DNA from 3 places in the Paenibacillus sp. FSL R10-2778 genome. Region 3 is predicted to be linked to each of the others. Evidence: riboswitches for the same ligand, from Rfam matches in the RefSeq annotation. Region 3 holds a riboswitch; each other region holds the start of a gene.

Region 1 (10,500 bases), 550 kb from region 3:
CTGCTCATTACCCGGGAGGACATTCAGTGGATGAAGACGACGATGAATTCTTACATTCGCAAGAAACCTATGGATATGAATGGATAATGCGAAAGATAAAGGAGGAAACCTTCATGGATTCAGTAAAAAGCGTGGTAGGCGGCCAAGGCAATTATCCAATATCGGCTGTCATCATCGCTCAGGATGACGAAGTTCGAATATCTAAGGCCATACAATCCTGCAGGTTATTCGCCGACGAGGTGGTTGTGATTGACGGAGGCAGCAAAGACGGGACAGTACAGCTTTCTGAAAGCTTGAATTGTCGTGTATACGTCAACCCTTGGCCCGGATATGCGAAACAGAGGGAGTTCGGAGTAGAACGCGCGGTTCATGATTGGGTCTTCCTTATTGATACTGACGAAGTGGTCAGCGACGAGTTGGCCGCGAGTATTCTTGAACTGAAACCGGGGCTTATGGATCAATCGGTTGCCTATTCTATCTACCGGATCGGTGATTTTATGGGCAGATGGCTGGATCGTGGCGAATATCTAGTGCGCCTTTACAACCGCAAAGCGTATGGCATTCGAAATAGCTTGGTGCACGAGATGCCCGAGGTCTCTGAAGAGCGAACCATACGTTTGACAGGAACCCTCTGGCATTATGGTTACCGCAGTATTAACGATCATGTGGCACGTTTCAATAAGTACACTGACTTGGAAGCTGAAAGTGCGTATGCCAAGGGCAAACGATTTCGGGTCAGTCATCTGCTGTTAAGACCACCAGCCCGTTTCCTGCAAAAGTATTTCTTACACGGGTTGTTCAAGAAGGGAATGTCAGGTTTCGGAGTATCCGTATTCTGGGTCATGTATGAATTCATGGTCGGCTTCAAGCATTATGAATTAATTAGATCGGGAAAGCTGACTCAGCACAATGCGAAGACGAGTCAGACCGAGAAGGAGAATAAAGGAGAGAGAAGCTATGCCGTACAGTGACGGATTGAACATTATGACGACAGGCCTTAGCTGGCCGTCGCTACAGCCGGGTGGGCTTAACACGTATTTCAAATCCGTTTGCGAGCAACTCTCCTCACGTAATCGGGTGCATGCGCTGATTTGCAGTCAAGAGACGCCTGCTACCCCTGAGGAATTGATTATTCACAATGCCGGAGATCCAAAAGATGGGATCTGGAAACGTAAGGATGCTTTCCAGCGTAAGGCGGCCGATCTGATGGGAGAGGGCAGTGGCCGTATAGATATTTTATACACTCACTTTGCTCCTTATGGTATTGGTCCAGCCCTGGAAGCAAAGAAACGTGGGATTCCTGTAGTGATGACTTTTCATGGCCCATGGAATGAAGAAATGAAAATCGAAGGCCAAGGCATTAAGCACCGGGTCAAAACAACCATCGCCAAATCCATTGAACATAGAGCCTATAAGCTTGCGGATAAGTTCATCGTGCTTAGTGAGACGTTCCGCGATATTCTCCATAAGCTGCACGGAGTGCCACTACACAAAATTATTGTGATTCCAGGCGCAGCTAATGTGGAACGTTTTATCCCCGCTACGAATCGATTGGCGATTCGCCGAACCTTGAATTTACCTGAGGGAGCAACAACCGTGCTGACTGTCCGGCGGTTGGTCAATCGGATGGGACTACTCCAGCTGCTTGAAGCCTGGAAGCAAGTTGCGGAGCGATTCCCGAATGCAATTCTGCTGATTGGTGGTAAAGGGCCGTTGCGGGGGGAACTGGAAGAAAAGATCGCCGACTATGGCTTAAGCAACAAGGTAAGGCTGCTAGGCTACATTCCTGATCATGAACTGGCCTCTTATTATCAGGCAGCGGACATGTTCGTGGTTCCCTCACAGGCATTGGAGGGCTTTGGTTTGATTACCGTTGAAGCCTTATCTTCAGGATTGCCAGTGATGGCTACACCGATTGGCGGCAATAAGGAAATTTTGCAAGGCTTCCGGCCGGAGCTGCTATTTAAGAGTTCAAGTAGCGATCACATGGCTGAAGGCATGATCCATATGCTTAGCAATCGAAAACTGCTTCCGAGCCGGGATGAATGTAGGGAGCATGTACTGGAGAGATATACCTGGGAGCATGTTACGGATCAAGTAGAATCCGTGTTCCTACAAGCTTTAGGAGAGGAGGTGACCACGTAATGCTTAGAGTGGCCTATATAGATCACACTGCTAAATGGAGTGGTGGAGAAGTTGCCCTGTTTAACATCCTTACCCATATTGGAGAACAGATCGATCCCCTGGTAATCCTGGCTGAGGATGGTGCCCTGGCTGAACGGCTACGAGAAAAAGGGATGGATGTCCGTATTATTCCGCTGGATGAGAGCATCAGAAGTCGTGGTAGAAATGCAGTCAACTTGGGAGCACCTGCTGCAGCCTTCAAGCTGTTGGCTTATGGCCGCAAGCTTGCGCCGCTTTTAAAAGCGGAGAAGGTAGATTGCGTGCACACCAATTCCCTGAAATCTGCATTATACGGAGCCATCGCTGCAAAAATAGCGGGCGTTCCATTGATCTGGCACATCCGGGATCATATTGGAGCTCCTTATTTAAAGCCAATCGTTGCCAAAGGTATTCGTTTGCTGTCGCGTCTGCTCCCCAATGGAGTCATCGCAAATTCACATTCTACGCTGAATGCTTTGGAGCTGCCGCGTTCCAAAAAAACGCTGGTCGTATACTCCGCTTTTGCTAAAGCGATTGGTAATGGAATCGGTATGCGGGACCAGAAGGATTTTAACGTACTGCTAGTTGGTCGATTGGCGCATTGGAAAGGTCAGCATATTGTGCTGGAAGCCGCAAAAAGCTTTAAGAATGAACCTCGTGTGAAATTCTGGCTGGCCGGAGACGCTCTGTTTGGAGAAGAGGCCTATAAGCAGGAATTGCTGCAAAAGATAAAAAACGACGAGCTTACTAATGTAAGCATGCTAGGGCATGTGGATGATATCCAAGGCCTTATGAATACTGCTGATTTACTGATTCACACTTCGGTAACTCCTGAGCCTTTTGGCCAAGTTATCGTTGAAGGAATGGCAGCGGGATTGCCGGTGATCGCCTCCAATGAAGGCGGGCCGGTAGAAATTGTAGTTCAAGGTGAGACAGGGCTACTGATAGAGCCTGGTGACGCGGCGATACTGGCAGACTCCATTAAATGGATGCTGGATCACCCAGAGGAAAGACGGCGGATGGCGGACAATGGGATGAAACGAGTGAAAGAGCATTTTGTTATCGAGAATACGGTCAAGGACATCGTTGACTACTATAAAGGTTTGTTGGCGGGCACCTGACAGATGAGATGACGCGGTAATTCTGAAGATGATGCTCCATAAAACTTTGAGGATGATTCACATGAAAATTGCGATAGCGCACGATTACTTAATCCAAATGGGCGGCGCGGAAAGAGTGGTGGAAGTCTTTCATCACATGTATCCCGAGGCTCCAATCTACACAACGGTTTTTAACGGAAGCCGCCTTACTGACAATCTCAAAGATGCGGATATCCGTGCCTCCTGGTTGCAAAAGATTCCCGGGGTAAAGACCAATTTTAAAGGGGTGCTGCCACTTTATCCAATGGCCATCCGTGATTTGGACTTTCGCGGTTTCGATATCGTCCTGAGTTCCAGCAGTGCTTTTATGAAAAGTATTCAAGTTCCTAAACATACGTTTCATCTTTGTTACTGCCATACGCCTATGCGCTTCGCATGGGATTATGACACCTACATGGAACGTCAGTCGAATTCCGGGCTGTTCAAAAAAATGCTTAAGGTATACATGCAGCAGCTCAAAACGTGGGACCAACGGACTTCCAAAAATGTGAATCAGTTCGTAGCCAATTCTTCAGTAGTGAAGACGAGAATTCAGAATTATTATCACCGGGATGCAGATGTCATATTTCCACCGATTAATACAGCCCGGTTTACAAGCTCTTCTACCATTGGTGACTACTATTTAATTGTCTCCCGGCTTGTTTCCTACAAGCGGATTGATCTGGCAGTAGAGGCTTTCAATCGTAACGGTCTTAAGCTTTATATCGTAGGGGATGGACCGGATCGCAAGCGTCTCGAAGGCATGGCTAAGGATAATGTATCGTTTCTGGGCCGGCTAGAAGATGAACAAGTAACTGGAATGATGGCACAGTGTAGAGCATTTATTTTTCCAGGAGAAGAGGACTTTGGAATTACACCGCTGGAAGCGAACGCTGCAGGAAGACCGGTAATTGCTTATCAAGCAGGTGGGGCACTAGATACTATTATTCCTTATGTAAATGGTGTGTTCTTTCAGCATCAAGAAGTGGAGGATCTACTTAAGGCTATTTATGAGGTAGAGTCCTACGCTTGGGATATCGATCAAATTATGGAGCACGCACGTAAATTCGATGAGCAGGCGTTTATGGTTAAGTTCAAGCAGTATGTTGAGCAGGCGTACGTCAATTTTCTAAAAGGAGGATGATTATATGAAGCTGACAGTAATCGGTACTGGGTATGTGGGTCTTGTATCTGGCGTGTGCTTTGCACTGGGCGGACATCATGTCATCTGTGTGGATAAGGACGAGGAAAAGATTAAAAAGCTGAAACAGATGGAATCGCCCATCTATGAGCCGGGAATCGAGGAACTGATTGAACTTAATCTTCGTGAGGAACGGTTATCTTTTTCTGCAGATCTTCAAGCGTCGGTGCGCCGTTCAGATATTATCATTCTTGCTGTAGGTACGCCATCATTGCCTAACGGTGAAGCAGACTTAACCTACATTGAGGGTGCAGCCGCTGAAATCGCCAAAGCGATGGAAGGGCACAAAATTATAATGACTAAATCTACAGTTCCAGTAGGAACAAATGAAAAAATCTCTCAAATGATCTCTAAGTATACCCAACATTCTTTTGATATCGTGTCTGCACCTGAGTTTTTACGTGAAGGGTCAGCGATTCGCGATACCCTCCATCCTGATAGAATTATCATTGGCCTTGATAATCCAGAGCTGGAACCAACGATGCGCGAGCTTCATAAGGGTTTCACAGAAAATGTATTTGTAACAGATATACGCAGTGCTGAAATGATCAAATATGCTTCGAATGCATTTTTGGCCACGAAGATTTCTTTTATTAATGAGATCGCCAATATTTGTGAAAAAGTGGGAGCTGATGTAACCGAGGTAGCACAAGGAATGGGTATGGACCAAAGAATCGGGTCATCCTTCCTGCAGGCTGGCATCGGTTATGGAGGCTCCTGTTTCCCGAAAGACACTAATGCACTCATTCAAATTGCGGGCAACGTCGATTACGAATTCAAATTATTGAAATCTGTAGTCGAAGTGAACAAGGGACAACGGTTTATGATCATCTCCAAGCTGCATGAATCACTTGGCAGCCTGCGCGGTTCGACAATTGGGATATGGGGGCTTGCTTTTAAGCCTAACACTGATGATGTCCGCGAAGCTCCAGCCAGAGAGATTGTTGAGGCACTGGTGGCTGAAGGGGCAACAGTCAAACTATATGATCCAATCGCAGCTACAAATTTCAGGCAGCAATACGATCATCCGCAGCTTCGCTGGTGCAATCTGCCAGAGGAGGCGGCTGAGGGCAGCGATGCCGTATGCCTCTTGACCGATTGGAGCCTACTGAAGGACATTGATCTGCATCAGCTGGCGAAAAGCATGCGCAATGGGGTGCTGATTGATGGACGCAACGTGTATTCCAAGGAGCAAATCGAGGGTACCGGCCTCGTTTATCATTCTGTCGGTCGCCCGCAGATGGGTGGATTGAGCGGTTATTCTGCTAGTGTAGCTGGAGCGGTTTAATCGAAGTTATATTGATTGAACTTGTGTTTTTTCTATTTAGGGATGAGCCGTGACTCCAGAGAATGTTTGGACTTCCAGCCGCTGTTGTCTGCAGATTTCCTGATTTTAACCGCTGATAGCGGTAGAAATCCGCAGACAAAGGCGGACGCTATCGCTCTTACAGTTCCAAAATTCCCCTCCGTCACTCCGTTCCCTTATCTTAAGTTTCTAAGCAATTTATAAAGTTAGGTACTCTGATTATATACCGCAGTAGCATTTGTAGTTGTCATTGTCTCTGTCTCTGTGGTGGCAACTAGTCTTGCTCTTGTAGTTGCAGTTGTTCTTGCAGTTGCAGTTGTTCTTGCAGTTGCAGCTGCCTCCCCCGGAGCAGAAGCAAATCTTTAGAAAAACGTGCTTGCTTCCGGCTGGTACAGCCCGGTACGCACGGATCAAGTATTAAGAAGAAGTTGGTTAGGTTAAGAACGGAAAGGGAATTTGGAACTGTAGAAACGGAGTGTTCGCCCGAAAGATTTCCGTAGGAAAGCTAGCTTCGAAAGCATATGCTATCCTCGGATTTCTACCGCGAGAAGCGGTTCAATAAGGAAATCTGAGGATAACAGCGATCGGAAGTCCAAAATCCCTTGGAGTGGTTTCTACCTAACAAATTTTTTTAGTGCATCCGCTCGAAATAAGGCTAAGTGGAAGCTGACGTTTTGATAACAATTCAAATATGCTCGATTTCCATAATTCAAGGAGGGTTCATTCTATGAAAATGGTACTTCTATCAGGCGGTTCAGGTAAACGGTTATGGCCGTTGTCCAACGACTCACGTTCAAAGCAATTTCTAAAGGTACTTGAAAGCCCTCAAGGTGAACCAGAATCCATGGTACAACGTGTCTGGAGACAGCTGGAGGAAGCAGGGATGGCAGAATCATCTTATCTGGCCACCGGCCGTGGCCAAGTAGAAATGATACAAAGCCAACTGGGAAGTCATGTGCCGATTATCGTTGAACCGGAGCGTCGGGATACTTTTCCGGCTATCGCCTTAACAGCTACCTATCTTTATTCAGTGGCAGGTGTTTCTCCAGCGGAGACGGTAGCAATATTGCCTGTTGACCCTTATGTAGAAGCATCTTTTTTCGATACCATAGCTATGCTTGAGGGGACCATGCTGGAAAGTGGAGCAAATCTGGCTCTTATGGGTGTTGTTCCTGAACATGCCTCAGAGAAATACGGATATATTATTCCTACCACCGAAGAGGCGGGGGAAAATGGTTTTATGAAGGTGAGTCACTTTCAAGAGAAACCTGACCGCATACAAGCAGAACAGCTCATCGAGCAAAATGCCTTGTGGAATTGCGGAGTGTTTGCCTTCCGCTTAGGGTACTTGTTAGATATTTTGCAGCGTAAAGGGTTGCCTTTAGGATATGAAGAATTGCAGAAGCAGTATAAGCTATTGTCTTCCATCAGTTTTGATTATGAAGTGGTGGAGAAAGAAGAACATATTGTGGTGCAGCCGTATGATGGATTCTGGAAGGATCTTGGAACGTGGAATACGCTGACAGAGGAAATGAGCAGCAAGCATGTAGGAAAAGGTTTTGTGACGGCGGATTCTGAGGGGACTTGCTTGATTAATGAGCTGGACATTCCGATTACGGTAATTGGTGCGAAGGATCTGATCATTGCGGCTAGCCCGGATGGGATTCTAGTTACCCATAAAGCTGAGAGCCCACGGATTAAAGAAGTGCTGAAGACCTTTGAACAAAGACCGATGTACGAGGAACGCCGTTGGGGTCATTACAAAGTTATTGATTATGTGAAATATGATGAAGGCAATGAAGTGCTGACCAAACGGATTTTTATATCCGAGGGGAATAATATCAGCTATCAATTACATCGCAAGCGTAGTGAAATTTGGACAATCGTCAGCGGCGAAGCAAGTATTGTGCTGAATGAGAAAAAACATAATGTGAAGGCTGGGGACGTGGTACGTATACCGGAAGGAACGAAGCACGCGATCCTTGCTTTGACGGATGTTGAGTTTATAGAGGTACAGACGGGGTCTGAATTAGTAGAAGAAGATAACATACGTATTACTTTAGACTGGAATGATATAGAACTACAACAATTCATTTCATAGGTCTAACCTATCTATTTAACCAATTCAAAATTTCTTGAAACAGGTAAATTGACTCAATTATCAAAAAAAGTCATAAAAACACTAAATATATCATTAATTGTCGTCGATACTTACGGTAAGAGAGATTATTTCTCTTAAATTGAAAAGGCAAACCTATCGAAAGGTAGGGACGCAAAGCTATAGGGCCTTCGAAAGAGTGGCAGCCTGGCTACCGAAAGGGAGATTATTTTGAAAGCTTACCGTACGTATCGATTGTTTGGTGCATTTCTGTCACTCGTCCTGTTTCTGACTGCACTTCCGCTTGCTGTTGGAATTTCGCCGTCTGTTGTCATAGCTGCTTCAAATTCTGGAACGCCAGTTACCCCAGGTGCCTCACCTGAAGCCGTAAAGCTGCTTAACTATTTTTACTCGATCTCAGGAAAAGGTATTATTGCCGGTCAACATGACTATTTAGAAAGTCCAGATGAAATTAACAATATGCTGAAGGGAACCAGCGGACAATATGCGGCTCTTCACGGTTATGAAATGGGTGCGATCAGTGGTCAGTCCGAAGCAACGATGGCTTGGCAACGTCAAAATGTGGTGAACAGCGCCATCAACTGGAATAAAGCGGGCGGGATCGTAGCTATGACTTTTCATGCTAACCTGCCGGGCACCTCTTATGACTGGGATAATGTGAAAAAAACACTTAGCCAGAGTGAGTTCGATAGTTACGTTACACCGGGTACCAAGCAATATAACAATCTGATCGCTGAGCTTGATAAGGTGGCCGTCTCTTTAAAAAGCTTGCGCGATGCCAACGTTCCGGTGCTTTGGAGACCCTATCATGAAATGAACGGGAACTGGTTCTGGTGGGGGAAGAAAAATAACTTTTCTAAACTATGGAATATTATGTATGACCGTTTTGTTAACGTTCATAAATTAAATAATTTGTTATGGGTATGGAGTCCGAATGCTCCCAATGTTTGGTCAGATCCTTATGCGCTAACTTATCCAGGTGCTGATAAAGTAGATATTCTGGCAGCAGATATATACGAAAATGATTACCAGCAAAAATACTATGACAGCTTATTGAGTCTAGCCGCAGGCAAACCGATTGCGATCGGGGAGAATGGTGAAATGCCTAATCTGGAGAAGCTTCAGCAATCGCAAAATAAATGGACGTATATGATGAGCTGGGGAAAAATGCTTTACGAGAATAACAGTGCAGACACAATCAAAACATTTATGAATAGCAACTATACCCTGACCAGAGATAAATTAAATACTGGTCTGGCACCGACACCTAGCGCCGCACCAGCGCCGGCACCTTCCGAAGAAGAGGGGGAGGCAGCAATTCCTCTCGCGAAGGGGCTTGCAGGAGAGTATTACAACAACATGCAGTTGTCGGGAGCAGCAGCTCTTAACAGAACTGATGCAATAATCGATTTCAATTGGCGGCAAGGCTCGCCGGATGCCGCCCTCGGGATTGATCGGTTCTCCATACGTTGGAGCGGTAAAATCAAGCCATTATATAATGAGCAATATACATTTTACACTACCTCAGATGATGGTATCCGTGTCTGGGTGAATGGGGAATCCGTGATTGATAGTTGGACTAAGCAAAGTGGTACTGAGCGTAAGGGCACTATAACGCTGAAGGCTGGCCAGCTATATGATATCAAGGTGGAGTATTACGAGAATGAAGGCGATGCGAGAGTCCGCTTGATGTGGGAAAGTGCTAGTCAAGCTAAAGAGACAGTTCCAGCAAGTGCACTTTTTCTTCCGGATGTCTCCTGATTGATGAAAATTAAAGGTCGATCCTTAGTGGCTCTGCGTTATTGCAGAGCTACTAAGCTATAGTCCTCATTAGGTCAGAAGACGATTGTCCGATAACAGGTATGTTTTTAACACCTGTGGAGGCAGTACAGCTACCGAAAGGAGGATTTATTTGCGTAAATATTATAAGAAAAACAGATTGTTGTTTACTATGTTACCGGTGTTTATTATTTTTTCCTTGCTGCCTTGGGGAGAGGTTAAAAGTCTTCCGAAGGCTATGAGTGTTTCTTCCTCTCTACCTCCGGCTATACCAAGCAATCCTTCGGCTTCTGAAGAAGCCAAGCAACTGCTGAGTAATTTGGTAAATCTACGTGGCAAAGGGATCTTGTCCGGCCAGCATGATTATCTAGAAAGTCCAGATGAACTGGTTCATAAGCTGAAGAATACTTCGGGACAAAATGCTGTTCTACATGGTTATGAATTAGGGGCGATTAATAATCAATCCGAAGAGACGATCGCAGAACAGCGGCAAGCTGTTATAGACAGTGCAATTGAATGGCATCAAGAGGGTGGCATTGTAGCCATGACCTTCCATCAGAGTTTACCGGGAACCTCTCCAGAGTGGTCCAATGTAAACAGAAGTCTCAGTCAAGAGAAATTTAATGCTTATGTTACACCTGGGACAGCTCAGTATAAGAAGCTAATCTCAGATCTAGACGAGGTTGCTGGATATTTGGGTCAGCTGCGTGATGCCGGAGTTCCGGTCTTATGGCGACCTTACCATGAAATGAATAGTGGTTGGTTTTGGTGGGGGAAAAAGGACAATTTTTCA
Region 2 (10,500 bases), 120 kb from region 3:
TATGACACAGCTGTCTTTTATTTTTGGACGGGAAGGATGTTTCACATCGGGTGAATTGCAGGCTGTCGGAGAGGACCATTATCTCTGGAACGGCGGTAACCTCCGCTATAGTTGTGAAGAGGACTGGATTGAACTGACAGGGGGCGAGCTTGGCCATCTGGCGGCTACGGTGCGTGAGGCGAAGCTACAGGATAACTGCAAGGCGGTGTTGGTCAATTTTATGACCCCGTTCGATAAGACGATTACGATCACTCTATCTCCTTCCATGATAAGAGAGTAACCTTTGCAACAATTTACAATTTAGCAGACGTTGACGTTACACCTCAGTCTTAGAATAATAAGCCTTATTAAAAAACCTTCCATTAGAAGCAAACCTGGAGTTATCAGGTCTAATGGGAGGTTTTGTTATGCATCTGCTAAGCATAGACTCACCAGATTTTAACCGTGCATAATGGTATAAGTAAGAAATCCGGGGACACCAGCCGTCAGTGATTCAAACATTCTCCGAAGCCGTGACTGTCAGCTTTTATAAAATTTCCTTTAGTTTGGTTTACATAGGCACTTTTTTCGGTGGTCAAGTGTTATAGAGATATAAGGGTTAAGGAGGTGCTTACATCGCCACAGGATTCGCTAGACTCGACAGAGTTGGAAGAGCTAATCGTTAGGATTCAAAAGGGAGATTCCGAGCAGTATGCTTTAATTGTCAGGTCATTCCAAAAGCCGATCTATCGATATTGCTATCGTTTGTTAGAAAACAAGCAGGATGCGGAGGACGCGGTTCAGGATATTTTGGTAAAGGGTTATCAATCTATCCGGCAATACAAATCGCAAATGCATTTCTCGGCATGGCTCTATCGTATCGCATATCATCATTGCTTAAATCTGCTGCGCAGGCGTCGTCTGCATAAGCAAGTCATGCGTATTTTTCGTCCGGAAGTACTGTCTGCAAGTCCTGAACAGGAGCTGGATGCTCGGTTGTATAGTCCTTCATTGTCTGCGGCTTTAGCGGGATTGTCGCTTGAGGAGAGAAACATGCTTATTCTGCGGGTGTTTGAAGAACAAACTTATGCAGAGATAAGTGAGATTCTAGGGGTCAGTCCCAATGCGCTAACTAAAAGAATGAATCGGATCAAGCTAAAGGTTCAGGAAGCTATGAAGTCAGAGGAGGAGATCACATGGAAAGAAACAAAATCAGCAATGAATACCAAGATATAATTTATGCCTCGGCGGGCAATGAACTTTTGGATGAGGTAGATGTAGAAGATAAGGTCATGGGGCGTATTACTGGCATAACAGGTCGAAAGCGATCGTTCTCGCTGAGGGTGATGAATAAAACAACGGCAGTGGCCAGTATGTTAACGCTGTTTCTGCTGATTTCTGTGACTGCGTATGCTGCGTCTGAATATATCCAAATCCGCAATAGTGAAGGAGTAGTGAAGGTCCAACATGTTGCGCCGACTGAATCTGCAGAAAGGGCTTCTTATGATAAATATGCGCAGCAAGCAGAAGAGTTCGCTAAACCGGGTGAATTGATCGCTTATCTTGTGAAAAATAAAGCAGGTGCAGCAGGCTTGGCGACAGAATTGCAGTTTAAGTATAAAGAGCAGCGGATAGATGCGTATTCTGATTTTTTAAAAGAAATCAAAAGAACAGGGGCGCCAATGCTTCCCGAAACGGCAGCGGGGTACGCTTTTAAATATGGTGTAATCCATCCTAATTCTCCGACTACGGATACAGCTAAGCCAGGTTCTCTGTATAAGGAAACATTAAATGATCTTACCGCTCAGGCAAATAAGGACAAGGGGACCCGCAATTTGTTTATGAAGGCTATACCGTGGTCCGAGCCAGGGGGGCTAAGTGTAACATATTCGAAGAACAATGCTTTTATAGGGATCTCAGCAACGCTCATGCATGGCGGCAAGGTTTTCGTGGAACAAACGCCTGAGAATCAAGCTAATAAGCTCACAGTTGCAGGGACAGAAGTTATCTATAACAAGGTGGTAAGGGAAGAAGTCTGCTATGATTATCTGAACTGGTATAACGAGAAGCAGGATGCGTATTATACACTCACCAGCTATGGAGATAAGATTTTGACCCAGGAGCAATTTTTACAGCTGGCTGAGGAGCTATTGAAGTAGAGTTTTGAAGTTTGAAGTTTGAAGTTAGAAGTTTGAAGTTAGTAGTGTGTAGTTTGATGTTTGATGTTTGATGTTAGTAGGTGCATGTGCATGCGCTAAGTTAGTTGTATTATGTGCAATTAAAGTTCACCAATAGCTGTATATAGGCCCTTTAGTTGTATTTGATGCAGCTATTACTGGTTAAATTAGTGGAAATAGACGTTTTTACGGATTTTAGTTGTAGAGAATGCAATTAGAGAAGAGGCTATGAGCGGATCAGAAATAAATAAGTGTATAAAATACAGTTAAATCGTATGCAGGGAAGGCTGAAATTGGATCCAGATATAAAAAAAGGTATCCCCAAAGCGAGAGCTGTAGGGATACCTTCTTAATATTCTTATATCTTCGAAAATTCGAAGAGCGTTAGCCTTCTAGCAGTAGTGCTTCCGGATCTTCCAGCAATTCCTTCACTTTGACCAGGAAGCTTACCGCTTCAGAGCCGTCAACGATCCGGTGATCATAGGAAAGGGCGATGTACATCATTGGACGGTTTACGGTTCTTTCTTCGTCCAGCGCGATCGGACGCAGTTGGATCTTATGCATCCCTAGAATACCCACCTGTGGTGTATTCAGAATCGGTGTCGATAACAAGGAGCCGAATACGCCACCGTTGGTGATGGTGAATGTTCCGCCTTGCAGCTCGGAGAGGCTGAGCGTATTGGCACGTGCTTTGGAAGCGAGCTCGCCAATCTGGCGCTCGATTTCCGGGAAGCTGAGCCGATCCGCATCACGGACTACGGGAACTACAAGTCCTTCTTTCGCTGCAACAGCAATACCGATGTCGTAGAATTTCTTAACGACCAGATCTTCACCGTCGATTTCGGCGTTCAGCAGTGGATAGGTTTTAAGCGCACCGATCACGGCTTTGGTGAAGAAGGACATGAAGCCTAGTCCAACTTCATGTTTTTCTTTAAATGCATCCTTGCGGCGCTTGCGGATGTCGAGGATCGCTGTCATGTCCACCTCGTTGAAGGTGGTAAGCATGGCCGCGGTCTGCTGCGCTTCGACCAAGCGGCTGGCAATCGTGAGCCGTCTGCGTGACATGCGCTTGCGCTCCACGTTTTTGCCCTCGTCCGGCGTGGCTTTGCCCGCTGCCGGCTTCGCTGGTTCCGGCTTGCCTTGCGGCGCCGGAGCTACCGGTGCAGCGGCCTGCGGCGCTGCTGCACCATGACCGGACACATCGGCCTGACCAATCCGGCCGATAGGATCACGGGCGCTAACCTCGCCGAGGTCGATGCCGCGCTCCCGTGCCAGCTTGCGTGCGCCCGGCGATGCCAAGGCAGCATGGCTGTCGCCACCTGCTGCAGGCACTTCGGGCGCAGCTACAGGCGCGGCGGCTGCAACTGCGTTGCCGCCTGCCGGAGCCGCTTTAGGCGCTTCGGCTTCGCTTTCAGCGGCCCGTGGCGTACTGCCGCTTGCGGCTCCAATGATACCGATGGCTTCGCCAACGGCTACGTTCTCGCCCGCTTGACGCAGGATGGTGGAGATGACACCCTCCACCTCTGCACTAATTTCCAGATTGACTTTATCCGTTTCCAGCTCAGCAAGCACATCGCCTTGACCTACCGTGTCGCCTTCTTTAACCAGCCATTTGTAGATGGTTCCTTCGGATATGGATTCTCCCAGATCGGGTACTAAGATTTCTGACACAGGCCGTTTCCTCCCCAAACATAATGGTTTACGCTATTGTGATACCGTCCTCTTAAGAGGACGGTACAGCCGCTTGTACGTTCGAATTTGATTTTAGGGCTTCTGTTACAATTCTACGTTGTTCGAAGCTATGCACATCTGCATAACCACTGGCCGGGCTGGAACGTTCCGGACGGCCGATATATCTTACGCCGGCATTTTTCGGTGCGATGGCGCGTAACCGAGGCTCACTATAGCTCCAGCCGCCCATATTTTTCGGCTCTTCTTGCACCCAGACAATTTCCTGAAGGGAGCTGAAGGAGTTTAAATGTTCGCTTAACTCTTGTTCCGGGAACGGATAAAGCTGCTCTAGGCGAAGAACATGCAGCCATGACCAATCCTTATCCGGTGCTGCTTCCAGTTCTGTTTGGATGTCGATAGCGACTTTACCGCTGCAGACTACGAGCCGTTTAACTTCACTTGGTTTCTGGCCAAGCAAAGATTCAGCTAATACAGGCTTGAATTGTCCTGAAGCCAGCTCGGTTCCGGCAGAAGTGCTGCGCGTATTCCGAATGAGACTTTTCGGCGTCATAATGACTAGCGGTCTAGCATCTTCCTGCCCGCATAACGCTGCTTGGCGCCGCAGCAGATGGAAATATTGCGAAGCGGTAGTCAGGTTAGCGACCGTCCAGTTCTCCTCAGCGGATAGCTGCAAGAACCGTTCCAGCCTACCGCTGGAGTGCTCAGGTCCCTGTCCTTCGTAGCCATGCGGCAGCATGATGACGAGATTGCTGCGCTGTGTCCATTTGGCGCGTCCAGCGGCAATGAACTGGTCAAAAATAACCTGACCCGCATTGGCGAAATCACCATACTGTGCTTCCCAGATTACGAAGGTTTCCGGTGCAAACACATTATAACCATATTCAAAGCCTAATACTGATGCCTCTGACAATGGACTGTTGTATACGCCAAAGGAGGCACGGGAATCGCTTAGCTGATGCAGAGGAGAGAATAAATCTCCTGTTTTACTGTCGTGCAGCACCAGATGGCGATGTGCGAAGGTTCCGCGCTGGGCATCTTGACCGCTCAGTCGGATGGGCGTTCCATTTTTCAGAATGGTAGCGAAGGCTAATGTTTCAGCCAGTGCCCAGTCGACCTTTTCACCCTCATTCAGTGCATCTTTACGACGTTGTAAAATGCGCTCCAGCTTCGGATAAACCTGGAATCCAGCAGGAACCGTCAACAGTTCACGATTGATCTCCTGCAGGCTGGAGATGGATACCGCTGTAGTGTTTGCCGCTGCGCGGTCCGTTTGTAGAGGAATGAAGGCTTTGGGTTCTTTTTTCTTATGATTGCCTTCCTTCATAGTATCGTACGCACGCTGCAATACGCTTTCTGCTTCAGCATTCATCCTTTGTACGTCTTCGGCGGTAAGAACCTTTTCGTTTTTCAGTCTCTCTGCATAGACCTTGTAGACGGTTGGATGATTGCGAACCTTACCGTAGACAATAGGTTGTGTGGTTTCAGGATCATCCATTTCGTTGTGACCATGACGGCGGTAGCCGATGAGATCAATTACGAAATCTTTTTTGAATTGATGGCGGTATGCGCTAGCTAAACGTACAGCTGCTACGCAGGCTTCTGGGTCATCAGCGTTGACATGGACTATTGGGATTTCATACCCTTTGGCGATGTCACTCGCATAATGCGTAGAACGGGAATCTTCACTTTCAGTCGTAAAACCAATTCGGTTATTAACAATGATATGGATCGTCCCACCATTTTGATAACCTTGAAGTTTGCCGATATTAAGCGTTTCTGCAACAATGCCTTCACCTGGAAAAGCAGCATCGCCATGCATCAGCACCGCCATAGCTTTACTGGTATCAATCTTCGGCAGTCCTGCAGTGCTCCGATCTTCTTGTGCGGCACGAGTGAAACCTTCCACAACAGGATTGACGAATTCCAAGTGACTTGGGTTATTCGCTAGTGTTATTCTTGTGCGTACGGTTTCTCCTTCACGGACAGCACGGTCTGCACCGAGATGGTATTTCACATCACCTGTCCAACCATAGTTAATGCCTGTGGAGCCTTCGGAAGGGAAAAGCTCCTTGTTCGGAGAATGATGAAACTCTGAAAATATGATATCATAAGGTTTGCCCAAAATATGTGCAAGAACGTTGAGGCGGCCGCGATGCGCCATGCCCATCAAAATATGCTCCGCACCGTCATGTGCAGCAGCACGTACGATTTCATCTAACATCGGCACAAGAGCATCATTGCCTTCAAGACTGAAACGCTTCTGACCTACAAAAGTCTTGTGGAGGAAGGTTTCAAATTGCTCTACCTGAATCAGGCGGTTCAGGAGCTCTTTGCGTTCTGTATTATTTAGGGGTGCTGGTGAGCTGGTGGATTCTGCCTGCCTATTTAGCCATTGCAGTTCTTTTTCTTCATGCACATGCCCGAATTCATAGGCGATAGTCTTGGTGTATGCCTGACGCATACGTTGCACGGCATCCCATCCGGTATGCACATCATTCGGCGCATTTTCCCATATAAGCGTGGCAGGCAGTGCGATCAGGTCTTCGCGGGTCAGCCCATAGGTTTCAAGCTCAAGATATTTTGCCATGGGATTCTGATCGCGTACCAGCGGATCAATTTCAGCGGCCATATGGCCATATATACGAATATTGGCGATTAGCTTGGAAGCTCTTACTGCTTTTCTAAGCCATTCGGTGTCTCCCGAGATGCGCGGCTGAGGAGCCGGTTCGCTATCCGGAGTTAGGGGAGGAGGTCCCGAATTTGTAAAAAGCTCGCGATAATTATTTTCTACGGTGGAGGGATCTTTCACAAACTGTTCATATCTTTCTTGAATGTAGCCTAAATTGGGTCCGTAATACTTACTCCAAATGGATTCGTTATAGGGCTCTTTGGCTGCCATGAATACATCCTCCTTAACGGATGAACTCCATACGTGACATTTTGTGTCAACGCTTACTGGAGCTGTGATGATTGCGGTTTCATTTCTCATCTTATTGTGCTACTTTCGGCCACTGTAATCAATTCATTCTTTCGTCCAATACGTTCGCAAAATGGTATGGGTTAGCTTGTTCTAATGAAAAGAAGGGTGTTTCTTCTCATTACCCATTCTAAAGGCCTATTAAAATGATTCTATTATCCTTATTTTTAACTATTAGGTCAGTAAATATTTATTTTGCTAGTACAATTTATTTTATGTAACGGACGAGTATCGTGATAATCGGACAAGATCTTTGAAAAAAAATCTTTTATTTTTCGTTTTTAAAATAGAAAGTAACCAGGAATCGACACACTTTTCCGCTTTCTTTTTGTATAATGTTATTGCAGATAGTAATTTTATAGTTTTTTAAGTAGATCCTTTCGTGAAAAGGGTCCAGTAAAAGGTAAACTTGCCGAAAGGCAGGGGCACAAAGTCGCGGGTCTAAGGTAGAGATACTATGACAGCCGGATTGCCTGGGGACGTAAAATCTTAGGGGGAGATTTTTTGGAAAAGTCCAACCAGGGTAGCAACAGAGAACAGCAGTTTATTGATCTGGATCAAGAGTGGGTACATTTATTATTAGCAGCTAAGAAGGCTGGCATTAAGGCAGATGAAATCCGCCAGTTCTTTCATGAGAAAACTGTGCAGATCGTGCAGTAATACATTAGAGGGGTTACATATCGAAAAAGGGCACAGCGGTTCTTCGCTGTGTCCTTTTTCGGTATGATTTAGTAGAAGAGAGGATCGTACCAGATTAGTAGGAAGTATTAATCCTTTTGATCGAGCTTCCATTTCTGATAGTCCAGAAATTCTTTGAATTCGCGTTTGCTAATGCCTGAGTCCATAGCTTCCTGCACCAATCGGAACCATTCCGAATCTAAATGTGATTCCTCTGCATCATTGGGTTCTCCATAGAGTAGGGCATGAATGGATACCTGAAGCGCGTCAGCGATTTTTTCGATAAACTGGATGGATGGATTGGATTGGATGTTTCTCTCCACGTTGCTAAGATACGACTTAGCCACATCTGCTCTGTCCGCAAGCTCAGATAGGGAGAAACCCTTGTCTAGGCGGAGCTGCTGGATACGTTGGCCCATATTCTGTGGCACTATGCTGACGCCCCTCCGTAATTTTTGTTATTAGTATAGCAAATATCAATAAATCGGACAAAGTTTATTGTAAAGAGAAGAGCAGCAATCTGCTTATCCGTGGCCGGATTCAGGATCTGCTGCTCTTCGAGTATTTTATTAAATTACTTTATTGATCTTAGTAGTCTTTTTTCGCACCTTGTTTAGCTACGAAATCCCAAGTCAGTGTTAAGCTATCGCCTTGGAAAATATTTTGATCTTGGTTATTTTCCACAAATTCGAATTGGACGGAGAAGCTGTCGTTGGTACCGGCTTTAATACCGGATGCTTCGGTAAAGAGTTGATCCCAACCTGTATTTTTTACGAGATCCGGATGCTGACTTTTTAAAGCAGCAAGTGTAGTCTCATAAACTACATTTTCAGGAGAGACGATAGGTACTCCTTTATCATTATTTCTAAGGAATTTAACTTTAATGAACTCGGCTAAATCCAGGTAGTTATCTCCTTTAGCATCCGTGATTTGAGTCGATGTATTCAGAATAATAGATCCGATATCGAGCGAACCATCGTTTTTCAATTTGAAGGATTTAGTTACCGTATCACCTGGTTTCAGGTTAGGAATATTAACGATGACAGAAGGGTCGGAGTTCAGATCGAGCGTGCCCGCTGCGAATGTAGCTGTGCTTTGCGCAGTGTCGCTAAAGTATGCGAAGGTTCCTCCGCCGATTAATGATAAACCCAGTGCTGCAGATGCTACGCCAAGACCCAATGTTTTCTTGATACCCATAATAAAATTCCTCCTCAAATTTGTGTTTGAATTTTTTATAAAATTTATATATTGTATCTTCCGGTTCGTAAGCGGAAGTGGACAATCAACTTAGGGCTGTGTTTCTGTTGGGGGCGGTGACGCTGGCAGTAGGGCAGCATTTTTCTTTTCTAATGCAGCTACAGCCTTCCAAGAGGTATACAGAGCATAGAGCAGAAGCATCAAGCCAGGCACGATCATGAGGACTACACTTCCAGCTTTGGAAACCGCGAAATTCATAGCGTAACCGACATAGGGTACAGTGACCCCGGTATACTGAGCTACAACATTCACAGAACTGGTAGGGTTCATGTCGGGCGCGTCGTTGTTATCGCCTTTAGTGCGATAAACAGCTTCACCAGTAGCGTTATTGACGGTCGCTTCTACAATCCGGTGAGTAATGAGCAGATTATCTTCATTCCTAAAGGTGATGACATCGCCTGGTTTGAAACGATTCATATCCCCTCCGGGTTTTAATGCGACAATTGAGCCTGTCTGAATTCCTGGTTCCATCGATCCTGAGAGTACGGTTTTGATCTCATATCCGAAGAAAGCAGGTTCACCGCCGGAGGCCTTGGATAACACTACGGCTGCCACCAGCAGAATAAAGATCACAAGCATTAAGCTCGATAGGGTATTATTGATAATTTTTTTAATTCGCATCTTATTCTCCACCTTTCTCAGGTTGAGGGTCCGAAGGAGCTTGGGTTGCTACCGGCGGGGTAGTCGTACTGTCTTCCGCCTTTGGCGTCTCTTGTGGAGCCTCTTGCTGAGGGACATCTTTTGGAATTGTGAGCTCTTCGTCAATTTCCGGCTTTACCGGGTCAGTGGCTGGGGCTTCAGGTTGTTCTTTATTTGGGGCTTCCGGAGCAGTTTCGCCTGATGTTGGAGGGGTTGCCTCAGCTTTCGCTTTATCCTCGGCTTCTTGTTGCTTTTTCTCCTCAGCCAAACGTTCTTCTTCTTTTTTCGCTTCTTCTTCTTTCTTTGCTTGCTCTTCTTCTAGCCGAGCTTTTTCAAGCTCTTCTAGTTTTTGCTCGCGAGTCTGACTGATCAATTGGAGTTTATCTTGAAGGGTAGTGATACCTGAGGTTGCCGATTCTTTATGGTTAGTCAATTCGGTATTTAGAGCTTCATAAGATGAGGTGAGGTCGCTAGAGATCACGCCGTCTGGTTGAGTGAAGGTAATCAGGAATGGCAGTGGCTGTGGGAACTCTCCTTCGCGTAATTCAAGTTGTCCATAAACATCACTGGTAACTACCGAAGCGAATGGAAGACCGACATCGTGTATGGAGGTTAGGTAACTAATAACTCCATTTAAGGAAGCATTCAAGGATTCCGAGATCACACCGCTTTGATTCAGGCTGCTTTGTAAATCTCTGAAAAATTGCTCGTCCTTGATTTCTAGACAGTTGGAATCTAGAGAAGTCATATATCCTCCTATCTGGAAGAGTAAGGCTGCTGCTGCACTTAGCTCATTGTGGATTTGATTCCAAATTTGGCTGTTAGCCGCCAGTTGCTCGTTAACGCTATCTATTTGGGATTGAAGCGCCGCTATTTGCGAAGAAATCTCTTCTGCAGCGACATCAAGCTCTTCCAGCGACATCCCTTCTATTCCCGAAACGTCCGAGTAGTTAGCTGATGAGGAAAAGGGCTGTAGTGATTCTTTTAAAGTGAGCGCTCGATTAACATGCTCTTTGAACTCTGTAAGCAGTGCCTTGATCGAATTCGGAAATACTTCGCAAAAGCTAATCGTGCTAGTGGTTTGCGTAGCGGCTCCAAAGC
Region 3 (10,500 bases):
TCAGCAACTGCACGCCAGTAACGAAGGGACTGTGGAACCGTCAAACCACACTGTTCCAGAATTGAAGGATCATCTGCAAGCGCCTTTACACTGCCCTGAAACGCCGTGCTGCCCTCTTTAAGTACAACCCAGCTGTCCGCATAGGGCAATAACTCATCCATCCGATGCGTGACGATAATGATCGTTCTGCCCTGCTCACGACATAATCTCTCCAGCAAGCTGATTAGCTCTGCACGGCTAATGGGATCAAGCGTTGCCGTGGGCTCATCCAGAACGATGACCTCAGGGTCCATAGCTAGCACGGAAGCGATAGCCGCCTTACGCATTTGTCCACCGCTCAATTGGAAAGGATTCCGCTCTAGCAGTGCGAGATCCAGCCCCATATCTGACATGGCCTGACGTGCACGTGACTTTGCCTCTTCGAGACTCATGCCGAAATTAAGGGGACCGAAAATGAGATCCTTCTCGACCGTATCTTCGAACATCTGCTGCTCCGGAAATTGAAATACCAATCCGACTCGGCGGCGCAGTGGCATTAGCTTAGGTGACTTCTCACCAGCCTGAATAGTTACATCAAGCACTTTTACCGTACCCTCGGTTGGTTTCAGTATCCCGTTAAACAATTGCAGCAGCGTCGATTTACCTGAGCCCGTCGCCCCCGCAATACCAACCATCGAGCCAATGGGTACACTGAGGTTAATGTCCCGGAGCGCCGTCAGCTTCCAGAGGCTTCGGTCAGCGTAGGTGTAACTTACTTGCTGTAATTCTATGGCCATAACGTGTCTATAAGCTCCTTTTCACTGGTCGGGACATCCACATGAATACCCTGGTTCTGCAGCTCGCGTGCAAGGCGCCAAGGATAAGGTTCACGCAGATGGCATTTTTCCAGAAGCTCCTCGTTCCGGAACAACTCCGCCGGTGTAACATCTGCAGCCAAACCACCTCCATGCAGCGCAAGCACCCGATCCGATGCCAAAATCTCATCTGCATCATGCGTAATCATGAGGATCGTGTACTTCCCTTCTGCCCGCATATCCTGCAGAATACCGAGAAGGTCATTTCTGCTTCCTTCATCCAACATAGAAGAGGCCTCGTCAAAAATGACGATGCCTGGTTCCATAGCAAGAATGGAAGCGATAGCAACACGCTGCTTTTGACCTCCCGACAGCTCACCCGGATGCTTGGACAACAGATGATTTATTCCTAGTCTCGTCGTATAGGAGTGCAAACGTTCAGCCATCTCTTCGTACGGCAAACAAAGCCCTTCCAGGCCGAATAGGATATCTTCCTCTACAGTGGCTCCAATAAACTGATTATCCGGATTTTGGAACACCATTCCGATACATTGCCGAATGCTTCCGATCGTTTCCTCACTAAGCAGCATGCCACTAACCACAATCTCACCAGCCCCCTTAGGCAGCAGAGCATTGAGCAGCTTGACCAACGTAGACTTCCCGCAGCCATTAGGACCAACCAAGCTGACCCATTGTCCTTGAGAGATAGATAACGTTATATTGTGAAGAATCGGATGCTCGGGATCATAGCCAAACGATACCCCATCCAGAGAGATGACTGCTTGTCCCTCTCCCTCTAAGTCTTGACCTTCGTATGATTCATTCATGTTAGTCATCCTTCCGCTGATGTGACTAATCAGTCCAAAAATTCTTCAAACAGCGATATTTTTGACAATGACGCCACCAAATAACGGACTGCATAGCCCACGGCAATTCCTGTTACTACCCCAGTGATCAGCAGCATGGGAAGATAATAAAAAATACTAAGTGATGCAAATACCATAGAAGCTGCCAGCAGCTGACCGATATTATGCGCAATCCCACCGGCTATACTAATTCCGATCAAGCTTATACTCTTACCTTTGCCACTAATCAGCATCAGCACAAACATAACAACAAAGCTAAAAAGTGAACCAAATAAACTAAACAGCAAGCTTGAGAAGGTACCTAGCAGAAATGCAGTAAGCAGTGTTTTGAGGATGACAAGCAGCAAAGCATCCCGTCCACGTAAAAAGTAAATACAAGTCAAAATCATAATGTTGGCCAGTCCGAGCTTAGCACCCGGCACCAGTCCCATCCCGGATAACGGAATCTGTGCCTCTATTAAACTTAACACTACTGCTACTGCGGCGAAAATCGCAATAATCACTGTTCTTTTTAAAGCTGTTGCAGATTCACTACTGGACATAGGCATCTATATCATCCTCCCCCGACGCACTGGTGATTTCGACTAATACTCTATGCGGTAGACAGACAATCGTCTGTTTGGGCAGGGTAATAAAACCAAAACCTAGGCAAACTTTATCAGCGCAATCGGCATCGTACATTTCAATCCCGTAATCATGCACCTTCAAAATGTTATAGCCGCGTTCCGTGCGGACCTCAATGGTTTGTTCTTCTTTTGTAAGCTTTACCGTTTTAAATAACTCACCGTCCACCGTTACATTGGCTATGAGATTTTTACCGGCCCCACCTTTGTCATCATTGTCCGAAAACCATCTCGGTACGAGAAAAGCGAGCGCAGCAATCAATACGATGGAAATCAGCCACACATCTGCGCGTTTCATAAAAATCTCCCTTATTTTTTAATTAAAATCCAGACTTATTAATTATAACGGTCTACCCTCAATCCTTCAATCAATGTTGGAGTTTATTGTCAGTTTTAGAGAGCTGTTCACAAAATAGGCACGCAAAATAACCCCAGCAGACACAACCCATTCGTCTCTGGCATTTTCAGTTGAAGTTTGTAGCGTTTGCAAAAAAATCCAACTTACATTTTAGCCCATTTGCACCGAGATCGCCCATCTCCTCTGGTTTACTAGCTTTTCCGGAATAATTCACAATTAACCCAATTTAAGTTACTTTCAAAATCTAAGCGCCCCTTATCGAGGTTTGTTCCTCTCTAGAATCAAATAAACCTTATCTTGGAATTCATTATTATATTTGCCTTTTAAACAATAGTGTGTTATATTTATATGGTATTTGTTTTTCGATATATTGAATATCCCCACCAAGAAGATGTCAGGCCGACTATTATACACATCGGCATTTTGGACAAAGAGGCTTTATGTTTTCTTGCAGTACTCTTCCTTTTTATGAGATTAAATTCGAAATATAGCATTCCGATTCACACTGGCGCGGTCAATGGAGCCGCAAGGGCAAAAGAGAGGTAGGGCTTTTGTCGTATTGGAAGGATTATTCTCGCCACACGGCTGCTGGAAATAACAAGGAATCAAGACACCCGTTACTCACGAACGGCGGGGGATGAATATAACGAGAAAGCATGACGGTACGATCCTTATTCAAGGACTACGTCATGTGTGGAAAAATATAGGCGCCCGATAACCGCTACCTAGCGGATATCGGGCGCTGTCTACGTTCAGGACTTATTTTACATATCGACTTATAAAAGCTGTTACTACATCTGTATACCCCGCCTTATCCGTATCATAAGACAATCCATGCCCCGCTTGCGGCACTATGAGCCTCTCTTTTGGACTCTGGCATGCCTCATACAATTCATTCATCATAGCAAAAGGTACAAAGTTATCCGCATCCCCATGAATAAAAAGAATCGGAGCCTTCGCTTTCCGCACTTGTTTTAATGCAGAGGCTTCACCAAAGCCATACCCCGCCTTCAAGCGGGTGATTAGACTTGCACTTTGAACGAAAGGGAAACTTGGCAAGCGATACATGCGTCGTAGTTGGTAAGATAATTGTGCTTTTACTGAGGTATAAGCGCAGTCCGCAACAATAGCTTTTACCTGCGGCGGAAGATCTTCCCCTGAGGTCATTAGCACTGTAGCACCACCCATAGAGACACCGTGAAGCACAATTTGAGCACTAGGCCCAGTCTTTTTAATCATGTATTCAATCCATTGCAAATAATCTTTTCGTTCCGGCCAACCAAAACCAATGTAATCCCCTGCGCTATCTCCATGCCCTCTTGCATCGGGAATTAGGATGTTAAAGCCTAAGTTCTCGTAGTAGATTTTGGCGTACGCCCCCATATCCTTTGCTTTACCTGAATAACCGTGGGCTAGAATGGCTGTGCGTCCCGCAGCACGATTAGATCGGAGTAAGTAACCTCTTAGTTTAAGTCCATCTGCAGATACGATCTCAATATTCTCGAAGCTCTGGCGAGAGACCCAATCCTTCCCCTCCCCCCAAGAAGCTCCGGCAACCGGAGGATCAGCCTTCAGATTAGGATTATTACTTAGAAATACCTTTGGCGCTCGTTTAATAGCAATACCATAGAAGAAAAATCCCACATAGATTAGAATCCCTATGATGATTACAGCGCTAATAATGAACCATATCAATTCGCCTTCGCCATCCCCTCTTCATTTCCTTTGCAACAAGAGTATACCATCTACTTAGAATGCACCAAACTATCGCAATCATGACATACAAATAGAGCCGCCATCGGAACACTCCCGAAAGCGACTCTATGTTGATCTACCCTTTATTATTTATTCTTTTTGGAGAACTTGGTTCTCATTAATAATCCGATAAGTGCAAAACCTAAACCTGCTACATAGTAAGGTGCAGGACTTGATTCACCCGTTTTTGGCAATTCCTTCACAGGTGGCTTTCCTAATGGGATCGTATCGTCCACTACGATGATTTCATCAGGTGTTGGTGTTGGCGTTGGTGTCACTGCCGGTACCGGACCTAATGGGATCTCATCATCATCAACAAGTACTTCTGTGCTATTCGACGGTGTTGGTACTGGCGCTGGTGTCGGCGAAGCTACAGGCCCAAGCGGCACAGGATCTTCTGCAAGAACTATAGTGCCAATTACGGATGATGGCGTTGGTGTCGGGAACACCGGAGTCTCTGGTGTCGACGTTGGTGTTGGTGTTGGTGTTGGTGTTGGTGTTGGTGTTGGTGTTGGTGTTGCTTCAGGCGTTACCGTCGGTGTTGGTGTTGCCTCAGGCGTTACCGTCGGTGTCGGTGTTGGCGTCGGCGTTGCCTCAGGTGTTACCGTCGGCGTTGGCGTCGGTGTTGGTGTCACTGTTGGCGTTGGTGTTGGCGTCACTGTCGGCGTTGGTGTCACTGTCGGCGTCGGCGTTGGTGTCACTGTCGGCGTTGGTGCCGGTGTTGGCGTCGGCGTTGGTGTTGGTGTCGGCGTCACTGTCGGCGTCGGTGTTGGTGTCGGCGTTGGCGTTGGTGTCGGCGTCGGCGTTGGCGTTGGTGTCACTGTCGGCGTTGGTGTTGGCGTTGGTGTCGGTGTTGGCGTCACTGTCGGCGTTGGTGTCACTGTTGGCGTTGGTGTTGGTGTCACTGTCGGCGTTGGTGTTGGTGTCACTGTCGGCGTTGGTGTCGGCGTTGGCGTCACTGTCGGCGTTGGTGTCGGTGTTGGCGTCACTGTCGGCGTTGGCGTCGGTGTCACTGTCGGCGTCGGTGTTGGCGTCGGTGTTGGTGTCGGCGTTGGTGTCACTGTCGGCGTCGGCGTTGGTGTTGGTGTTGGCGTTGGTGTTGGTGTCACTGTCGGCGTCGGCGTCACTGTCGGCGTTGGCGTTGGTGTCACTGTCGGCGTTGGCGTTGGCGTTGGCGTCGGTGTCGGCGTTGGCGTTGGTGTCACTGTCGGCGTTGGCGTTGGCGTCGGTGTCGGCGTTGGCGTCGGCGTTGGTGTTGGCGTCGGTGTTGGCGTCACTGTCGGCGTTGGTGTCGGTGTTGGCGTCACTGTCGGCGTTGGTGTCGGTGTTGGCGTCACTGTCGGCGTTGGTGTTGGCGTCGGACATGGTGTTGGCGTCGGTGTCGGCGTTGGTGTCGCTGTCGGTGTTGGTGTTGGTGTCACTGTCGGTGTTGGTGTCGGCGTTGGTGTCACTGTCGGCGTCGGCGTTGGTGTTGGCGTTGGTGTCACTGTCGGCGTTGGCGTTGGCGTCGGTGTCGGCGTTGGTGTCACTGTTGGCGTTGGTGTCGGTGTTGGCGTCACTGTCGGCGTTGGTGTCGGTGTTGGTCCAGGTTCATCACCATCGTATGGATAGTGGTGAAATTCACCACCACCAGTACCTTTGAGTGAAGCCGCCACTAAAGTACCGTTAATCTGACCATTAATAAAATCAACATGAGCATAGGGGGCAAGTATGCTTCCCATTACACCTATGCCTGCCATATCAAGATACGCAGCTTGGCTAAAGTTAAGCAAAATTTTCTTGCTGTTCAACACGTTATTAGGTAGAAATCCGAAGTTTTTCATTTTTACGTTAGAACCATCAATATTAATAATTGCAGTAGATCCTGAAGGAACATTTATTGTAATTCCGTAGGTATTAGAGACGTTATCTCCTGAAACATTAAAAACATTGACCGCAGGATCTGTACCTGTCAGGATAAGGCTGCCATATTGGTACACTGTTGTTCCATTCGCCGGCAATGCTGCAAGTTCTGCTGATTTGTCCTTCAAAGACTGACCTACTGCTGAAAAGTCAATCGTACTCCCCTGTCTTTTTGTACCACCCTTGAGGAGCGTTACATTCCCTGAAAAATCTCCCCCGTGCACGATATTCCCATAAACAGTACCTCCGTTGAAAGTAAGATTCCCTCCAACAACAAGTGTGTCAGTCAGGGAAACCTCTGCAGCGGTCAACCTATCTCCAACACTATAGTTGGTTAAGTTAACGTTACCTCCAGCAGCAAACCTTCCTTCCGTATCCGAAACTGTTGTTATATCCCCTAGAATAAACACGTTGTAGACCGCTGCAATTCCCAATGTAGAAGAACTACTTGCTCCAGCAACTCCAGCTCCCAATGAGGAAAGCCCACTACCTACCGTCAAAATCCCAGCTAATACAAGCGAGAGTAACGGTTTTATTCTTCTTTTCAAATGGCACACCTCCTAAAACTATGATTTATATTAATCAGAATAATTACCAGAAACTCTAAAGGACCTAACAACAAAAAAGACCGCCAAAAAGAAGTGAAATTCCCTTCTCATGGCAGTCGGACGGTCATTGTGCCTTTAAGACACTTTAGACTCCTGGACTTTGCGTCCCGCCCTTTCAGACGGTTTGCTATTATCATGACTATATATATGTATTACACTGCAAGTCCAGAACTGGTAGCTGAAGCATTCTATCCAATAACAGTCTATGACTTTTAATACTTTTGAATTAATAACAGTTTAGCGCCCGACACCCACAATTGTCAATCAATTCCTTTCGATAATTCCCCGCATTAGTACCACACAAAAAAAGCGCCTGAAGGCGCTTCGCATAAGGTTTTTCATTAAATTTTAAAGTAACTGTATATAGCCCAATATGGATATCCATAAGGGAATACTCAGAATTAAACCAAAAAACAATCCACGCTGGAGGCTGCCCTCTTTTTCCATCATAATTCTCCTTTATTTGCGTTCGATACATTAATTTTTATTATTACAATTTTTAATATAATTTATTCTTCGTTATTTAGTTGTGAATTTAATCACATTGGATAAGCTGTTTAGAAATACCATTGATTATTTTTGGAATATCGGGGTAGAATACGAATATACGTTCCTATTAGAGGTGATGAGATTCATGCATAGAGCAGAAAGCAGGGACAACATGCTGGTGAAATCTTATTTATTGCTTCCGATGATTTTATCAGCTTTCGAACGGGACTCCGCCATTTTATCTACACACTTACGAACACCCGCCCCTTATCTGGAGGTGCTTGGAACAGCTGCTGCAGTAGCTACAACAGATCTAAGGGATGTTCGTGCAGAAATGAGAAGACGGGGAATTAAGGTGTATGAGCAAAACAGACTTAATACTGGAATTGAAGCCAAGTATATATGTCGTGGCTATCATGAACGAATGCTGCTGTTGAATGACATTGTTGCGGCTCAAGCTGCCATCCATATGCGCAGATACCTAGGGCTGGATATTTCATCTTTTAAGAGTTACGAAGAACAGTACCAGATTAAGTAAAGCTGTATAGAAGCCGCTGCGCTCTCTCCCCCCAATCAATTAGTGAACAAAAAAATAGGCCTTACCATGGGAGTTGGCAAGACCTGAGAGAGATATACCACAAAACACTGGGGGGTGTTTGGTGTCTCTAATATATACCTCGAACCTGAAAAATAGCTGATAGGCACATAAAAATTACATTAAAAATATTGTTCGCCGTTCAGAAGTGATTAGAGTGCTCCCACAAGCTTAGCCGACCTTTAGCTGGAATTGGATGGCTTAATGGATGAACCCCTTCAAGCTTCCAGGCAAACCGTCCTTCACTATAGTCGCCAAAATCATATTCATTCCCATTGATCCATTCCCTTAAATCCACCTCTGGAGTAACCACATAACATCCCGCGAGCTGACCTGTAGCAATAATAGCTCCTGTCGGCAAATTATTCGCTGTATAGCCATGTTTCGCCAATACTGATTTGTAAGGTTCCTGTTCACAAATCTTTTTGTCAATCCTCATTCCGGCATGGATGCCTAACTCGCCGCGGTAGGCTGTTCTCCATGAACGAGTTTCAAACTCTTTTTCACCAAGAGCAATTAAGGTCGCCCAAGGCTGCCGTATTGTTATACACCGCATGATATTTATCCCCTTTGTTTATGTTGGACGTTTGTCACGGATGCCACGGATCTCGATCTCGCGTTGTGTAATCTTGTTCACCTTGACCTGATAAATAATCCCAACCGTTTGGTCGATACTCATTTCCATCATTGATCGCCTCTAAAATAAGAACATTTATTTTTATTATATACAAACAAAAGTTCTTATGAAAATATCAATACTACAGACATTCACCTGTAACTCCCCAGAATCAATAAAGGTCGTCATAATGGAAAGGCTGCTGTTTATTCTTATATTGGTAATGTACTAAATGCTATGCCTGTGCAACCGATTTTAAACTAATGTCGTAACCACTGGAGGGGAAGGTCCATGATTCAAAAACCACGTACTACTATTAAATGGACTCTTATTTTTGTTTTTTTGTTATTCGTCACCGCCTGTAGTAAGAATAATGAAGTTTTGAAAGGAATTGTACACACAATAGATGTAGAAAATAAAAGAATTTTAGTAATTTCTGAATTAAAAGAAGAAGACTTGAACAAGGAATACAAGGAGATTCTCGAATCTAATGAGTACTCTCAAGCCATTTGGGTAAATAAAGTTGCACCTTCTAAATATAAAAAAGGCGATGAGATTAAAGTATTTTTTGAAGTAAGTGATGATTCATTCCCTGCACAAGTTACCGCCAAAAAGATCACCAAAATCAAGAATTGAGCAAAAAGAATAGAATCTACTATAAAGAAGCGGCGTCTCCAAAAGGGACGGCGCTTCTTTATAGTAGATTTAAAGAGAAATCAGAGTATATAATATGGAATATTATATACTCTCAACATCTCTGTTACGGGAATTTCCGAAGCAGAAATACCCTTCCGAATATTTACTATGAATAATCTATCCCGGACTAAACATTTACATAATCTGAATATAATAATTCCGGGACATTCTGTAAACGAAAAAAAGCTCACCAGCCGAAGCCAGTGGGCATAATCCCAAGCATTTGGGAGTTCACTCTTTGTTGGAATTACTGAAACCTTACGATGTAACAACTATAGGAGCTTATAACTTCAGGCAATGTACTATCTCCACAACAAGTAAGCTTTCAACAAGATGCAACAGACAACTATACTCATAATGGTTTCCCAATTAATTCTCCCTGTTCAAAAAGCATCTCAATCTGGTGAAATACTAATAACATTCAGTAGATTGGAGGTTTACCATGACAGAAATTGATGAGAGAAAATGGGGGCAGCAGGATCCTATCAAAGAACCACAAGATCGTTATGAACAGTTTTTAAAAGTTGTATCACTAACCTTTGTGAGTGTCACATTCACTATTATTTTCACTGAGATAAAAATGGGCAACTTTCCCCTTAAGCTCATTTTCTTTATTATTGGACAATTCCTCATTTATGGATATGTGATGAAGAATCTGTCCAAGACCTCAGAAAAATTCAAAAATTCCTGCAAGAAATTAAAAATAAAGCTACCCATTCTCTACATTTTATATTTCTTGTTTCTCTTCTATATTGGGCAACCATATTTATAAAATTACTCTGTGCAAAAAAGTGACCCCACCAACTTCCGGCAGGGTCTAGATCTATATTATAAGGGGGTTATGTAATTACTATAATCCTCTTAGCTTAACTAAGTATGAAGCCCGTCTAAAGATTTGCTGAATTTTTATTATTTTTATCGAAACCGATCAAACAAGGTAACGTATCAATCTTAATTTCCAAATTACTACATATACAAAATGGAGGTGTGTATAAAGATGAAAATATTCAGTCTATTGCTTGTAGCATTGTCTTCCATTGGAGTAGTTGCCACATTCGGATTTTCAACATTCAGCTTCATCACAGGAATTATAGGAGGGCTTATTGCAGCATTTGCAATTTCAGGTTACTTGCAGTCTGTCAGAAGTGATTACCCCAATGAGAGCTATGTGAATAAGCAAGTTAAGTATCAATCGAAC

What was found. Region 3 has a riboswitch for cyclic di-GMP ahead of NST40_RS02455 (choice-of-anchor A family protein). Riboswitches for the same ligand answer to the same signal wherever they lie in the genome.
Region 1: linked by a shared signal. The riboswitch ahead of NST40_RS04780 (glycosyl hydrolase) and the one ahead of NST40_RS02455 (choice-of-anchor A family protein) in region 3 are both predicted to bind cyclic di-GMP.
Region 2: linked by a shared signal. The riboswitch ahead of NST40_RS01930 (anti-repressor SinI family protein) and the one ahead of NST40_RS02455 (choice-of-anchor A family protein) in region 3 are both predicted to bind cyclic di-GMP.

The regions. Positions count from the first base shown of each region.
Region 1 covers NZ_CP151956.1:1,099,294-1,109,793, forward strand. Annotated here, with positions in the region: gene NST40_RS04745 (oligosaccharide flippase family protein) at 1-87, shown strand, start outside; gene NST40_RS04750 (glycosyltransferase family 2 protein) at 114-971, shown strand; gene NST40_RS04755 (glycosyltransferase family 4 protein) at 958-2,145, shown strand; gene NST40_RS04760 (glycosyltransferase family 4 protein) at 2,145-3,284, shown strand; gene NST40_RS04765 (glycosyltransferase) at 3,346-4,446, shown strand; gene NST40_RS04770 (UDP-glucose/GDP-mannose dehydrogenase family protein) at 4,451-5,791, shown strand; gene NST40_RS04775 (sugar phosphate nucleotidyltransferase) at 6,537-7,910, shown strand; cyclic di-GMP riboswitch class I at 8,047-8,126, shown strand; gene NST40_RS04780 (glycosyl hydrolase) at 8,139-9,689, shown strand; gene NST40_RS04785 (glycosyl hydrolase) at 9,841-10,500, shown strand, end outside.
Region 2 covers NZ_CP151956.1:429,858-440,357, forward strand. Annotated here, with positions in the region: gene NST40_RS01905 (hypothetical protein) at 1-280, shown strand, start outside; gene NST40_RS01910 (RNA polymerase sigma factor) at 607-1,215, shown strand; gene NST40_RS01915 (hypothetical protein) at 1,176-2,138, shown strand; gene odhB (2-oxoglutarate dehydrogenase complex dihydrolipoyllysine-residue succinyltransferase) at 2,541-3,827, opposite strand; gene NST40_RS01925 (2-oxoglutarate dehydrogenase E1 component) at 3,880-6,747, opposite strand; cyclic di-GMP riboswitch class I at 7,218-7,302, shown strand; gene NST40_RS01930 (anti-repressor SinI family protein) at 7,330-7,485, shown strand; gene NST40_RS01935 (helix-turn-helix domain-containing protein) at 7,593-7,922, opposite strand; gene NST40_RS01940 (TasA family protein) at 8,092-8,700, opposite strand; gene NST40_RS01945 (signal peptidase I) at 8,791-9,381, opposite strand; gene NST40_RS01950 (hypothetical protein) at 9,383-10,500, opposite strand, start outside.
Region 3 covers NZ_CP151956.1:551,010-561,509, reverse strand. Annotated here, with positions in the region: gene NST40_RS02480 (energy-coupling factor transporter ATPase) at 1-776, opposite strand, end outside; gene NST40_RS02475 (ATP-binding cassette domain-containing protein) at 767-1,621, opposite strand; gene NST40_RS02470 (Gx transporter family protein) at 1,651-2,208, opposite strand; gene NST40_RS02465 (NusG domain II-containing protein) at 2,192-2,581, opposite strand; gene NST40_RS02460 (alpha/beta hydrolase) at 3,401-4,336, opposite strand; gene NST40_RS02455 (choice-of-anchor A family protein) at 4,483-6,846, opposite strand; cyclic di-GMP riboswitch class I at 6,955-7,045, opposite strand; gene NST40_RS02450 (hypothetical protein) at 7,541-7,933, shown strand; gene NST40_RS02445 (ASCH domain-containing protein) at 8,133-8,546, opposite strand; gene NST40_RS02440 (DUF3221 domain-containing protein) at 8,898-9,242, shown strand; gene NST40_RS02435 (hypothetical protein) at 9,745-10,074, shown strand; gene NST40_RS02430 (hypothetical protein) at 10,300-10,500, shown strand, end outside.